DNA from 3 places in the Bacillus sp. YC2 genome. Region 1 is predicted to be linked to each of the others. Evidence: riboswitches for the same ligand, from Rfam matches in the RefSeq annotation. Region 1 holds a riboswitch; each other region holds the start of a gene.

What was found. Region 1 has a riboswitch for S-adenosylmethionine ahead of KY305_RS05745 (phosphoadenylyl-sulfate reductase). Riboswitches for the same ligand answer to the same signal wherever they lie in the genome.
Region 2: linked by a shared signal. The riboswitch ahead of metE (5-methyltetrahydropteroyltriglutamate--homocysteine S-methyltransferase) and the one ahead of KY305_RS05745 (phosphoadenylyl-sulfate reductase) in region 1 are both predicted to bind S-adenosylmethionine.
Region 3: linked by a shared signal. The riboswitch ahead of KY305_RS19040 (2-hydroxyacid dehydrogenase) and the one ahead of KY305_RS05745 (phosphoadenylyl-sulfate reductase) in region 1 are both predicted to bind S-adenosylmethionine.

The regions. Positions count from the first base shown of each region.
Region 1 covers NZ_JAHXDO010000002.1:151,680-153,942, forward strand. Annotated here, with positions in the region: gene KY305_RS05740 (sulfate permease) at 1-208, opposite strand, end outside; gene KY305_RS05745 (phosphoadenylyl-sulfate reductase) at 221-922, opposite strand; SAM riboswitch class I at 1,054-1,158, opposite strand; gene pyrE (orotate phosphoribosyltransferase) at 1,261-1,893, opposite strand; gene pyrF (orotidine-5'-phosphate decarboxylase) at 1,890-2,263, opposite strand, start outside.
Region 2 covers NZ_JAHXDO010000008.1:111,200-113,462, reverse strand. Annotated here, with positions in the region: gene KY305_RS14095 (S8 family peptidase) at 1-605, shown strand, start outside; SAM riboswitch class I at 745-899, shown strand; gene metE (5-methyltetrahydropteroyltriglutamate--homocysteine S-methyltransferase) at 981-2,263, shown strand, end outside.
Region 3 covers NZ_JAHXDO010000019.1:6,734-8,996, reverse strand. Annotated here, with positions in the region: gene KY305_RS19045 (FGGY-family carbohydrate kinase) at 1-300, opposite strand, end outside; gene KY305_RS19040 (2-hydroxyacid dehydrogenase) at 319-1,320, opposite strand; SAM riboswitch class I at 1,442-1,533, opposite strand; gene KY305_RS19035 (molybdopterin oxidoreductase family protein) at 1,681-2,263, shown strand, end outside.

The DNA.
Region 1 (2,263 bases):
CCGGAATGATTCCGGAGCTTATCGTCTTGACCACTTCTCCCCCGCCGATGATCGCACCGGACAGAACGCCGGCTGCACATATCAACAGCGCGAAGGTTTTCTTTTTTACGGCGCCAGACCCGTAAGCGACTCCCATCGAAGCCGCTGCGCCGCTTGCTCCGATATTCATGGCAAAAAACAGGCTGAATAAAATTGCGGCTATTTCCATCGCGCAGCTCCCTTATTCATGCAAGCCGCATTCCGTTTTAGCCATGCCGTTCCATCTGCCGCTGCGCAAATCTTCTGCGGTAAATGCAGGAGAGGTGCACGGTTCACAGCCAATGCTCGGATAGCCTTGGTCATGAAGGGGGTTATAATCCAGTTCATGCTTGGATGTATATCTCCAGATGTCTTTCCATGTCCAATGAATCAGCGGGCATACTTTGATTGATTGAAACTTATCGTCTTTATTCAGGAAATTCGTATTTGCCCGGCTCGGACCTTGATCGCGGCGCAGGCCGGAAAGCCATGCAGGATGCCCCGACAGCGCTTCTCTTAACGGCAGAATCTTTCTGATAAAGCAGCACTGGTTAGGGTCACTTTCCCACAGTTTATCCCCGTGAGCCTCAGCCTGTTCTTCAAGAGAAAGGTTTGGTTTTTTCAAAATGATGTTAAGGCCGGGATACCGCTCTTTGACTTTTTCAATCGTCTCGTACGTTTCCTTAAAATGAAGACCCGTGTCAAGAAAAACGATTTCCGCGTCTTTCTTCACTTTATAAATTAAATCGATCAGAACGATCCCCTCAATTCCGAAGCTGCACGCATAAACGAGCTGATCTCCGTAGTGTCCGTACGCCCATTTCAGGACTGACAGCGCACCCTTATAAGAATCGTCTTCCGGAAATGTAATCGCCGGCTCTTCCCATGTGTCATACGTTAACATTTTTTCTTTCCTCCTCTCGGAGACAATCAAACAGCTGTTGCTTTCTGCCGGTTGTCTTTTCCTTAATCTGTTATTCTCATCATATAAAAAACTTTCAATCCAGCGGAATGAAAGACAGTGACCCGGTATAGCCCTTATCTTCAAAATGCTATGCATTTTTCTGGATGCGGCACCTTGCATGATATGCAGGTTGCCGGGCATCATCGGTCCAGTCCCTCAGCCGCTCTTGATAAGTTTTTTTAGATTTGTACTAAATTTTAGCACAATTCTAACAGAAGTCAACCCGAGTTTTTTGATAGGAATAATAAAAACAGGCCCTGCGGCCTGTTTTCTCTCATTTATTTTTTAAACCAATCTTTTGACTCGGGATTCTTTTTCCACGCTTTCAGCTTTTCGAGGTCATCTGAGTGAATCGTCCCGTTTTCCAGCGCCACTTCCGTCAGCGTGTCATAGTCCGTTAATGAATAATACGGCAGGCCTGCTTTCTCAAATGCTTCTCTTGCTTTCGGAAGGCCGTATGTGAAAATCGAGATGACGCCGAGAACGTCCGCGCCTTCTCTTTGAAGAGCCGCCGCTGCCTCAAGCACGCTGCCTCCCGTGGAAATTAAGTCTTCGATCACGACGGTTTTTTGCCCTTTTTTGAGGGCGCCTTCGATTTGATTTCCCTTACCGTGTGCTTTCGGCTTGCTTCTGACATAGCACATCGGCACATCCAAACGGTCTGCCAGAAGCGCGGCGTGCGGAATGCCGGCCGTTGCTGTTCCCGCGACCATCTCAGCTTCCGGGAAATGCTCTTTTAACAGCTTGCTGAGGCCGTCTGCCACATCATTTCTCACTTCCGGAAACGACAGTGTCAGACGGTTATCGCAATAGATCGGGGATAATATGCCGCTCGCCCAAGTAAACGGCTCATTCGGGCGCAGAAATACAGCTTTAATGTTTAATAGATGTTTTGCGATGGCTTGTTTCATTGGCTAACGCCCTCCCATTCCAGTTTGATTGATTCATACGCTTTGACGGGGTTTTTCGCTTTTGTAATGGACCGGCCCACGACAATGGCTGATGATCCGTTTTCTCGTGCGAAAGCGGGTGTCGCCACACGAACCTGGTCGTCTGCTGTATCTTGTGACATGCGAATGCCGGGCGTGACAGTCAGAAATGACGGGCGGACCGTTTCATAAATGGCTTTTGCCTCATGAACCGAGCATACCACCCCGTCAAGCCCGCTCTCATCCGCCATCTTGCTGTAATGCACAACCGTTTCTAAAAGCGGTTTTTGAAGCAGCAGCTCTTCCTTCGCCATTTGCTCTGAGGTGCTTGTCAGCTGTGTGACCGCAATCA
Region 2 (2,263 bases), on a different contig from region 1:
TCGGCGGTCAAAACGGCAGCGGAAAATATGAATGGATTATTAACGGCATTAATTATGCGGTTGAACAAAAGGCTGATATTATTTCCATGTCACTCGGCGGACCGAGCGATGTGCCGGAGCTGAAAGAAGCCGTCACAAATGCCGTGAAAAACGGCGTACTGGTCGTCTGCGCAGCAGGAAATGAAGGTGACGGAGACGAGCGGACAGAAGAGCTTTCTTATCCCGCTGCTTACAACGAAGTCATTGCAGTCGGATCGGTTTCCGTAGCTCGAGAATCGTCTGAATTTTCAAACGCAAATAAAGAAATTGACCTTGTCGCTCCAGGAGAAAATATTCTCTCCACCCTCCCTAATCATAAATACGGAAAGCTGACGGGCACTTCAATGGCAGCCCCGCATGTGAGCGGAGCGCTCGCCTTGATTAAAGGGCTTGAACAAGATGCTTTTCAGCGAACGCTGTCTGAGGCTGAAGTTTATGCCCAGCTTGTACGCCGGACGCTTCCGCTTAATATTGCCAAAACATTAGCGGGGAACGGATTTATTTATTTAGACGCGCCTGACGTGCTGATGGAAAAAGCCGAACAGTCACAGCTGCTGTCTCTATAATATTTTTTTCATATAATGTTATCTTCATTTGTCAGATATTCAGTTTTTAAAATATGAGATTTTCTATTGACAGCGATCTTCATAAGCTGTTAAGATAACCAACAAATGATGTAACTTTTCAAAAAAATTAAAATAATTTCTCTTATCGAGAGTTGGGCGAGGGATTGGCCTTTTGACCCCAACAGCAACCGACCGTAATACCATTGTGAAATGGGGCGCGTGATTTTTGCGCCGAGACGATTGTCTCTTAAGGCACGGTGCTAATTCCATCAGACGTGATCTGAGAGATAAGAGAGGCTGACTTTTGATGTTAAAGCCTCTTTCTCTCATGAGAAAGAGGCTTTTTTGTTACATCTCACTAAAGGAGGAGACATAATGACAACAATTAAAACTTCGAATCTGGGCTTTCCGAGAATCGGCTTGAACAGAGAATGGAAAAAAGCGCTTGAGGCGTATTGGAAAGGAAATACCGACAAAGAAACATTCCTTAAGGAACTTGACGGATTATTTTTATCCGCGGTCAAAACACAGCTTGATCAGCATATCGATATTGTGCCGGTGTCTGATTTCACCCATTATGACCACGTACTTGATACAGCCGTCAGCTTTAACTGGATTCCGAAAAGGTTCCGCAGCATTACCGATCCCGTTGATACATATTTCGCCATTGCCCGCGGCGCAAAAGATGCCGTTTCTAGTGAAATGACAAAATGGTTTAATACCAACTACCATTACATCGTTCCTGAATATGACGAAAGCCTGGAATTCCGCTTAACAAGAAACAAGCAGCTTGACGATTACCGCCGGATCAAAGAAGAATTCGGAGCGGAAACAAAACCTGTTATCGTCGGCCCGTTCACATTTGTCACGCTTGCCAAAGGCTATGAACAATCAGAAGCGAAAGCCATTCAAAAACGCCTCGTCCCTCTTTACGTCCAGCTTTTGAAAGAGCTTGAAGCAGAAGGCGTCAAATGGGTTCAAATTGATGAGCCTGCGCTCGTGACAGCTTCTTCTGAGGATGTCCGCGCCGCAAAAGAACTCTATGAAGAAATCACAAAAGAGCTGTCAGGCTTGAATGTTCTTTTACAAACGTATTTTGATTCCGTTGATGCTTACGAAGAACTGATTTCTTATCCGGTACAAGGCATCGGGCTTGATTTCGTGCATGATAAAGGCAGAAACCTTGAACAGCTGAAATCGCACGGCTTCCCGAAAGATAAAGTGCTGGCAGCAGGTGTGATCGACGGACGCAACATTTGGAAGATCGATGCTGAGGAACGCCTTGATGCGGTTTTAGACATTCTCGAGCACGCAGATATTGAAGAGTTGTGGATTCAGCCTTCCAGCAGTCTGCTGCACGTCCCGGTAGCGAAACATCCTGACGAGCACCTGGAAAAGGATTTGCTGAACGGACTGTCATACGCAAAAGAAAAATTAGCTGAACTTGATGTCTTGAAGAAAGGGCTTCTGTCCGGAAAAGCCGCGATCAGCGAACAGATTGAGCAATCCAAAGCCGCTCTGGATGCTTTGAAAACTTTCGCTACAGGAGCAAACTCCGATCAAAAAGATGAGCTTAATCAATTGACAGAACGAGATTTTTCCCGTCCTGTGCCGTTTGAAGAGCGTCTCGCACTTCAGAATGAATCGCTCGGCCTTCC
Region 3 (2,263 bases), on a different contig from region 1:
CAAGCCGAGAAATGCTCTTCCGTCTCTGTTGATAAGAACGATCCCCTGCCTTTGGCTGGTGGAAGTGATGCCGATCAATGTAATATCGGGGCTATTGGCGATTGCACGCTTTGCCATCCCGCTGATTTGCCGCCATAACACCTCCGGCGAGAAATAGCAGCTGTCCGGATAAAGCGTATCTGTAACATATTCAATATCTTCCCTTTCAATCGCCGTTACCTCTCCGCCGGCAGTCACAACCGCGACCCGGGCATTCCCCGTTCCGATGTCAAACACAAGATAGCCTTTTTGTTTTGCCAAAATTGCCGCCCCCTTTTCTTATCCTCCGGTTTGAAGTTCGTTTTTGTTATAAAGCGTGGGTATTGAATAGGTTTGTTCTTTTTTCCATTTGATAAGCGCGTCGTTCAGTATACGCACGTGATGATCCTCCACTTCAAAGGTCGCGCCGGCTAAGTGGGGTGTTGCAAAAACATTCGGCAAGGAGATCAGTTCATAATCAGAAGATTCAGGCGGTTCATGATAGAACACGTCAAGAATTGCTCCTCTGATTCGGCGTTCTTTAAGCACCTGCAAAAGATCTTCCCTGTCTGTCACTGCCGCTCTTGATGTATTGACAAAAATGGCGTCCTTTTTCATCAACTGAAAATATGCGGCGTCTATGAGGCCGATTGTTTCTTCTGTGCGCGGCAGGTGAACAGATACAATATCACTCTCTGAAAATACCCGTTCGATCGATGTTTTCTCATACTGACGATTTTCATGATCTACAAAAGGGTCATAGTACAAAACCTTACAGTCAAAGGCTTTCAAAAGCCCGGCGATTTTCTGGCCGACGGCTCCGAATCCGAGCAGGCCCACCGTTTTTCCGGTCAGTTCATTCCCCCTGAATTTGACGTAAGCCTGTAAATAATCCCCGTTCCACCTTTTATCCTTCAGCCATTGATTTGACGGGTATGTGTGGCGCAAAAAAGAGATAACATTTCCGATAAACATTTCAGCCACTGCCTGAGCGTTGCGGGCCGGCGTGAAAAAAACGGGGATTCCCTTTTTCGTTGCTGCAGCTGTATCAACATTAGACGGCATCCCTCTGCATACACCGATGAAGGCAAGCTCTGGTGATGCGGTAATGACACGATCCGTTACGTCATCAAGTTCGGTAATAAGCCCTGTCGCATTCGTCTCTGCCATCAGCCGGATTAATTCATCTTCCCGATAGGCTCGGCCGTGCTTTTTCCAAGAGCGGCAGACGACAGTGCCGAACACCTCTTCCAGCTCATCCACCCCTTGTTTGTGATATGGTGCGGTAATTAAAACCGTCATGGTGCAAAACATCCTTTTCACATAAATTTTTTCATAAAAAAATCTCTTTCCCAAAGAAGGAAAGAGATTCGTATACTGTCTTTATCCGCTTTATGCGCACAAACATGTATAGACCCATTCTTTCCTATCTTTCAAGCATACGCTTGCTGGAATTGGCACAATAATGTTGCCGAGGTTTCATAGGGCCAGTCCCTCCACCTCTCTTGATAGAAAATAAAATGATGAAATTGTCAGTCTGTTTAAAAGAATAAACTCATCATAGAAAAGTCTTTCGGTGATGTCAATACTTTTTTTCTAAATTGACGTTCAATTTCGAAATGTTATAATGCTTACAATATACAAAAAGAGGAGAAATGGGCTATGAATTCTTTTGCCGAACAACCAAACGGGGTCTTTAAATCGGTATGCTCGTTAGACTGTCCGGACCAATGCGGCTTGCTTGTTACAAAAAAAGACGGCAAGATCATCAAAATACAGGGCGATCCCGATCACCCGGTCACATCAGGAAATATTTGCAATAAAGTCAGAAACATGGCCGAACGCATTTATGATGACAAGCGCTTATCCACTCCGTTAAAGCGTGTCGGTGCGAAATGGGAAGCTGTGTTTGAGCCTGTTTCTTGGGACGAGGCCATCAGCACCATCAGCACACACTGGAAAGAGCTGATTGCAAAAGAAGGAGCAGAAAGCATTCTTCCATGCAGCTTTTACGGCAATATGGGAAAACTTGCGGCAGAAGGAATGGACCGCCGCTTTTTCCATCGTCTCGGCGCAAGCAATCTGGAACGGACCATTTGCAGCAAAGCCGGATCTGAAGGCTACAACTACACGATGGGAGCTGGCGCAGGAACAGACCCCGAGGAAACCATTCATGCAAAGCTGTTTATATTTTGGGGAATCAATGCCGTCAGTACGAATATGCATCAGGTGACAATTGCTCAAA